2 regions of the Pseudomonas sp. ASL8 genome follow, and region 2 is predicted to be linked to the other one. Evidence: riboswitches for the same ligand, from Rfam matches in the RefSeq annotation. Region 2 holds a riboswitch; the other holds the start of a gene.
What was found. Region 2 has a riboswitch for cobalamin ahead of cobO (cob(I)yrinic acid a,c-diamide adenosyltransferase). Riboswitches for the same ligand answer to the same signal wherever they lie in the genome.
Positions count from the first base shown of each region.

Region 1 (3,332 bases), 1.4 Mb from region 2:
CACGTGTGGCACCAGCAGGATCGCTATCCCCAGCATCTTCAGCAACCAATGCTTGCTGAACACGATCAGCGCCAAGGCGACGGCGGTAGAAGCTGCCGTGCTCGCCCACCAGATTTGTCGCTGAACCAGATCAGCCGCCGCAGTCCCCGGCAGCTCAGGTGGCAGGCCCAGGGTCGGAGCGAGAACGAACACGGCAAAACCGGCCAGCCCCCACAGTATCCCCTGAGACGTACGGCCCGGCGCACGCAGGGTGTAAAGCCCCGCGAGCATCAATGCAAAACCGACTGCGACCACCAGATTGCCCCCGGTGGTGGACACGACACGCTGCCAGCCGTCTTGAGGTTCCCATGCCTCGGCGTCGTGAACGTGCCCAGCGCCTTCAGCATGCTCATGGACGTGTTCTGTCGGCGCCTTTTCATAGGTCTCCGCTTGCAGAATCAGCGGCGCAACCCAGAAGCTTTGCAGCAGCGTCAACAACAGTGCGGCGAACAGACCCGTGAACCCGGCTGTTTGAGCGATACGCTTGAACATGGCGGCAGGTCTCAATGGCAAGGGAAGGCAGAGCTGTGGCGGGTATCGTGCGCCGCGTTGTGGACGGCATTGATATGCGAGAAACCGGCGAAGTAGACCAGGAATGCACCCAGCAGGAGGGCGCTGACGGCAGCCGTCAGGCGTCGGGTCTGAGTGGAGGTGGTTGTAGCTGAGTGGCTGATAGTGCTGATCGACATGGCGCTTCCCTCAAGTGTCTGCAAGTAGGCAAGCGCATGGAAACCCCACTGACAGGCGTCAGTAGAGGTTCAACAGCGCCCGCCCACCGCGGGTTTGTTAGGTCATTTGTCGGGCCGGTCTCCGGGCTTGCGAGGGGTCTGTGTAGCCTGACCATCAAGAATCACCTTCCCATGCCGGACTGCTGGCACAGTGGATCTGACTCTTCACTCGCTTACCGTTGCGGGGGCAGCGCCGGACTTGCTTATGCCTATTGGCATGAAGCGCACCGGTTTCCCGTTTCACCCTGTGAAGGGCACCCGAAACAAGGCCGTAGGAAAACATGAGCACGCACAGGAGTCAATCCAGAGCATCTGCGGCTTAGCCGGTGATTGACCTGCCCGCAGCCACTGCGTAGCCTTGCTCGTTCGAGGTGCTCCGGTATTGCACGGAGCTAAAAGGGAACGCGGTTCAAGCCGCGGCTGCCCCCGCAACTGTAAACGGTCATGTTCATTGCACTGCCACTGCACGCGTGCGGGAAGGCGCAATGAACGCGTACTGGACGCTTTTTTATAGGCCGCCAACACGCCACCGTCAGCCAGGAGACCTGCCTCGAAACAAGATTCTCACTACAACCGGGCGGGGTGATCCGGTGGCGAATTGATCTGCGTGCATGTGCTACGTGGTTATCGTCCTGTTTGCCCGCCGCTTTGCCAAAGGGCATCCGATGAAATCACTGGCCAAACTTCCCGTCACTATCGTTACCGGTTTCCTCGGGTCGGGTAAAACCACGTTGCTGCGGCACATTCTCGACAACGCCGAAGGTCGGCGCATCGCGGTGATCGTCAACGAATTCGGCGAACTGGGCATCGATGGCGACATCCTCAAGCAATGCACCATTGGCTGCACCGAAGAAGAAGCCAACGGTCGTGTGTATGAGTTGGCCAACGGTTGCCTGTGCTGCACGGTTCAGGAAGAGTTCTTCCCGGTCATGCGCGAATTGGTTGCCCGTCGCGGCGACCTGGATCACATCCTGATTGAAACCTCTGGCCTGGCGCTGCCAAAACCCTTGGTCCAAGCGTTTCAGTGGCCAGAAATTCGTAACGCCTGCACGGTCGATGCGGTGATTACCGTGGTCGACAGCCCTGCAGTGTTGGCAGGCACGTTCGCTGCATTCCCGGATCAAGTCGACGCACAGCGCAAACTCGACCCGAACCTTGACCATGAGTCGCCACTGCACGAATTGTTCGCCGATCAACTCGCGAGCGCGGATCTGGTTATCCTCAATAAAGCCGACATGCTCGATGCGGCAGGCCTGGCGACCGTCCGCACTGAAGTCTCCGAAGAACTGCCACCTGCGGTCAAAGTGATCGAAGCCAGCAGCGGTCGTCTGCCCATCAGCGTGTTGCTGGGGCTGGGCGCTGAGTCGGAGGTGCATATCGATAGTCGCCGCACCCACCATGACCATCACGAAGGCGATGACCATGACGACCATGACCATGATGCTTTCGATTCTATCTCGATCAAATTGCCACAGGCCGACGAAAGCCTGTTGCTGGACGCCTTGACGCAACTGGTGGTGCAGCACGGTATTTTGCGGGTCAAAGGTTTCGCGGCGATTCCGGGCAAGCCGATGCGCTTGCTGATTCAAGGCGTCGGGACGCGGTTTGACAAGCATTTCGACCGTGCCTGGCGTGCCGAGGAAGAACGCGCGACCCATCTGGTATTGATTGGTCAGGAACTCGACGCCAGCGTTCTCGAAGCCCAACTGCACGCAGCGGTTGCCGGCTGACCCATGCATTTACTGAGAACCCAGCCTGGCGGCTTTGTACCTGACGACAGCATCGCTGATCTGGGGCAAACCCCGGCCGAGCTGGTGATTCTCTGCAGCGGCGATTCACATTTGGCGTTGCTCGCCGAGGCGGCGCAACAGTTGCCTGAGGATTACCCCAGTCTGCGTCTGGCCAACCCGATGCAAGTGCAAAATCACGCGTCAGTGGACATGTACGTCGATCAAGTGCTGCGTCATGCCAAGGTCATCCTGATTTCCCTGCATGGCGGCATTGGGTATTGGCGCTATGGCGTCGAGCGTCTGGTGGAGCTTGCCGGACGGGGGGTGCAGCTTATTCTGGTGCCGGGCGATGATCGTCCGGACCCGGAGTTGAGCGGCTTGAGCACTGTTGCCGCCGAAGAAGGCGAGCGGCTCTGGCATTTTCTTCGCCAGGGCGGCATGCACAACGCGCTTGAGCTGTATCGTTGTTTGGCAAACTGTTGGCTGGGCCGCGATTATCCTTGGGCAGAGCCTCAGGCTTTGCCACGTACCGCGATCTACCATCCGCACAAGGCCAATGCGGAGCTGAGTGACTGGCAGGCCGATTGGCACGCTGCTCAGCCCGTTGTGGCGTTGTTGTTCTATCGATCCCACCTGCAAGCGGCCAACACCGGCTTTGTCGACGTGTTCTGCGCCCGTTTGCAGGCACAGGGTTTGAATCCTTTACCCATCGCGGTCGCCAGCCTGAAAGAACCGGGCTGCCTGACGGTGGTGGAAGACCTGCTTGATGAGGTCGGTGCCGCGCTCATCCTGAATACCACCGGCTTCGCTCAATCCAGCCCGGAAGCCCCCCATG
Region 1 covers NZ_CM155278.1:4,377,168-4,380,499, forward strand. The annotation lists gene AC1MEA_RS20045 (CbtA family protein) at 1-531, opposite strand, end outside; gene AC1MEA_RS20050 (CbtB domain-containing protein) at 543-728, opposite strand; cobalamin riboswitch at 824-1,044, opposite strand; cobalamin riboswitch at 1,120-1,334, shown strand; gene cobW (cobalamin biosynthesis protein CobW) at 1,433-2,497, shown strand; gene cobN (cobaltochelatase subunit CobN) at 2,501-3,332, shown strand, end outside.
Region 1: it holds a riboswitch for cobalamin, as region 2 does, so the genes downstream of both, cobW (cobalamin biosynthesis protein CobW) here and cobO (cob(I)yrinic acid a,c-diamide adenosyltransferase) in region 2, are expected to answer to the same signal.

Region 2 (3,332 bases):
TGAAGTGGCGCATGTCGCGACGCTCGGCAATCGCTCGATACACCGCCGCACGTTCGTCGGGGCTGAACGCCTGATCATTCATGGTTTGAAAAGCGCCGCAACCGCTTGAGGGTTAGAAGGGAAATAGAAGTGCACGTAAGACGCCGTCATGCGCCCGTCACGATAAACCGCCTCGGCGCCGCGTCCACCGTTAGGGCTCAGGCCTCGGGCGATGGGCTGCAACTCGGTACTGGTCAGCGAGTGGTGATAGGTGTGCCCACGCAGCAAGCCTTCCGGCAGTTCGACCGCTTGCAAAGCCAGCGCGGCCAAACGTTTCTGCATCACGGCTTCGCCCGTCAGCAGCCCTACCAGCTCCGCACGCTGACCGTCGACATCGGTCAAGGCATCAAGCAGGTAAAGCATGCCGCCGCACTCAGCCAGCAGGGGTTTACCCGCGGCATGATGAGCGCGAATGGCGGCCAGCATCGGCAGGTTTTGACCCAGCGCGACGTGGTGCAATTCGGGGTAACCGCCAGGCAGATAAAGGCTGTCGGCATCGGGAATCAAGGTGTCGTGGATCGGCGAGAAGAACGACAACTCGGCGCCCATGGCTCGCAGCAGGTCAAGGCTGGCGCCGTAGGTAAAGGCAAACGCCTCGTCCCGGGCGATGGCAATGCGCACCCCCTCAAGCAAGGGTTCAGTGTTGACGATGTCGGGCGCGTCGAATTCGACTGCGGGCGGCAAGGACACCTCGCACGTGCTGCCCAGAGCGGTGGCGGCTGCGTCGAGGCGTGCATCCAGATCATTCAGTTCGCTGGCCTGCACCAGGCCCAAATGACGGCTGGGCAATTCGATCCCGGTTTCTCGCGACAACGCGCCGTACCAGCGCAAGCCCTCCGTCAGGCTGCCTTCGAGCAGTTGCGCGTGGCGCACGGTGCCGACGCGATTGGCCAAGACCCCGGCAAACGGCAGGTCCGGCTGATAGCGCGCCAGGCCCAGGGCCAGCGCGCCAAAGGTCTGGGCCATGGCGGTGCCGTCGATCACGCCCAGCACCGGTACGCCGAAATGGCGCGCCAGGTCTGCGCTGGACGGCGTACCGTCGAACAAGCCCATGACCCCTTCAATCAGAATCAAGTCGGCTTCGCCCGCCGCTTCCCACAACAGACGGCGGCTTTCATCCGCGCCGACCATCCACAGATCCAGCTGATAGACCGGCGCACCACTGGCGCGCTCGAGAATCATCGGGTCGAGAAAATCCGGGCCGCATTTGAACACCCGAACCTTGCGCCCTTGATTACGGTGCAGTCGGGCCAACGCGGCAGTCACGGTGGTCTTGCCCTGGCCTGAAGCCGGCGCGGCGATCAATACCGCCGGGCAGTGACGCGGCGCTCTCATGAAGGACTGCTCATAGCTCGATGCCTTTCTGCGCACGGATACCGGCCTGGAAGGCATGCTTGACCACAGCGATCTCGGAAACCGTATCGGCCAGATCAATCAGCTCGGGTTTCGCGCCACGCCCCGTCACCAGCACATGCTGCATCGGCGGACGGCTTTGCAGGTCACTGAGAACCTGCTCCAGATCCAGGTAGCCGTGCTTGAGGGCGATGTTCAGTTCATCGAGCACGATCAGGCCGATGCCTGGGTCGCGCAGCATTTCCCGGGACACTTCCCAGGCAGCTTCGGCGGCGGCGATATCGCGCTGGCGGTCCTGGGTTTCCCAGGTGAAGCCCTCGCCCATGACGTGATAACGCACCTGCTCGGGGAAACGACGGAAGAACAGCTCTTCACCGGTGCTGTTGCGACCTTTGATGAACTGCACGACGCCACATTGCATCCCGTGGCCCATGGCGCGGGCGAGCATGCCGAACGCGGAGCTGCTTTTGCCTTTGCCGTTCCCCGTCAGGACCAGCAACAACCCGCATTCATTCGGCGAACTGGCGATACGCTCGTCCATCACGGCTTTTTTACGCAGCATGCGCGCCAGGTGGCGTTCGTCACGTTCGGGGGATTCGTTCATCTCAGCTCTCCGTTTGAGCAGGGCACGCGAAAGCAAACGGAAGGCACAGGAATTGACTGCCAGCACGGTCAAAAAAGACCCTGCGCAGAGCATCGCCCGCCGTGATGCTGTTGGATGGATCAGGCCGGTCTCCGGACTCATGAGCGGGCTTTGCCCTCACTGCGCGCCTTCCCACATCCTTTACGATGCAGTGACTGAATGCGCAGCTTTGACTCATTTACCGTTGCGGGGGCAGCGCCGGAATCGGTCGCTGGACGCGCCCTCACCGGCTTCCCTGTTTCACTCAGCCCATCAGCGATGGCTGAGCACCTGAAACACGTCGCGAAGGGTAGAGGGTTGGGGGTAGAGCGTCAATCGAAGCGCCCTTTCCTTTCGTTTAATAAAGCTGTTTGCCCCGTGCGAGGCATATTGATTGATATTAAACGACAGCCCTCTCGCGCCACCTACTAAGCTTGCTAACTATCAACTCACCTGCAAAAGGTTGAACCTCGACAGCCCACCCTCCTCTACTGCTTTACGCGCACCTTTCGTTTTTCATGGAGATCCTCATGTTCACACTCAGACCTCAGTTGGCAGTACTGCTTGTACTGATGGCCGGCCTTGCTGCTTGCGGCGAGACCGCCCGCCTGCAAATAGCGGAAGGCACCGGCCCGCAACCGAAGCTGCCGGAACCGAACAAAACCCTGATGCCGACCGTGAACATCGCCCCTGCCGTGGGCTGGGCAAAGGGTGCGAAGCCTGTCGCTGCACCGGGCACCCAGGTGGCGGCGTTTGCCGAAGACCTGGATCACCCGCGCTGGCTGTACGTGCTGCCTAACGGCGATGTACTGGTCGCCGAAACCAACTCACCCGCCAAGCCCGATGACAGCAAGGGCATTCGGGGCTGGGTCATGAACAAGGTCATGGGCCGTGCGGGTGCGGGCGTAGCGTCCGCCAACCGAATCACCCTGCTGCGCGACAAAGATCATGACGGCGTTGCTGAAACCCGCACCGTGTTCCTGCAAAACCTCAATTCACCCTTTGGCATGGCCTTGGTCGGCAACGATTTCTATGTCGCTGACACCGATCAACTGCTGCGCTTCCATTATGAAAACGGGCAAACCTCGATTACCGGCGAGCCAAGCAAGGTGACAGACCTGCCCGCAGGGACACTCAATCACCACTGGACCAAGAACGTCATTGCCAGCAAAGACGGTAAAAAGCTGTACGTGACCGTGGGTTCCAACAGCAATGCCGGTGAGAACGGCCTGGACAAGGAGGTAGATCGAGCCGCGATCTGGGAAGTCGATGCCGCGACAGGCGCGCACCGGATCTTTGCCTCCGGCCTGCGCAACCC
Region 2 covers NZ_CM155278.1:2,955,014-2,958,345, reverse strand. The annotation lists gene bluB (5,6-dimethylbenzimidazole synthase) at 1-82, opposite strand, end outside; gene AC1MEA_RS13575 (cobyrinic acid a,c-diamide synthase CobB) at 79-1,374, opposite strand; gene cobO (cob(I)yrinic acid a,c-diamide adenosyltransferase) at 1,385-1,996, opposite strand; cobalamin riboswitch at 2,102-2,324, opposite strand; gene AC1MEA_RS13565 (PQQ-dependent sugar dehydrogenase) at 2,545-3,332, shown strand, end outside.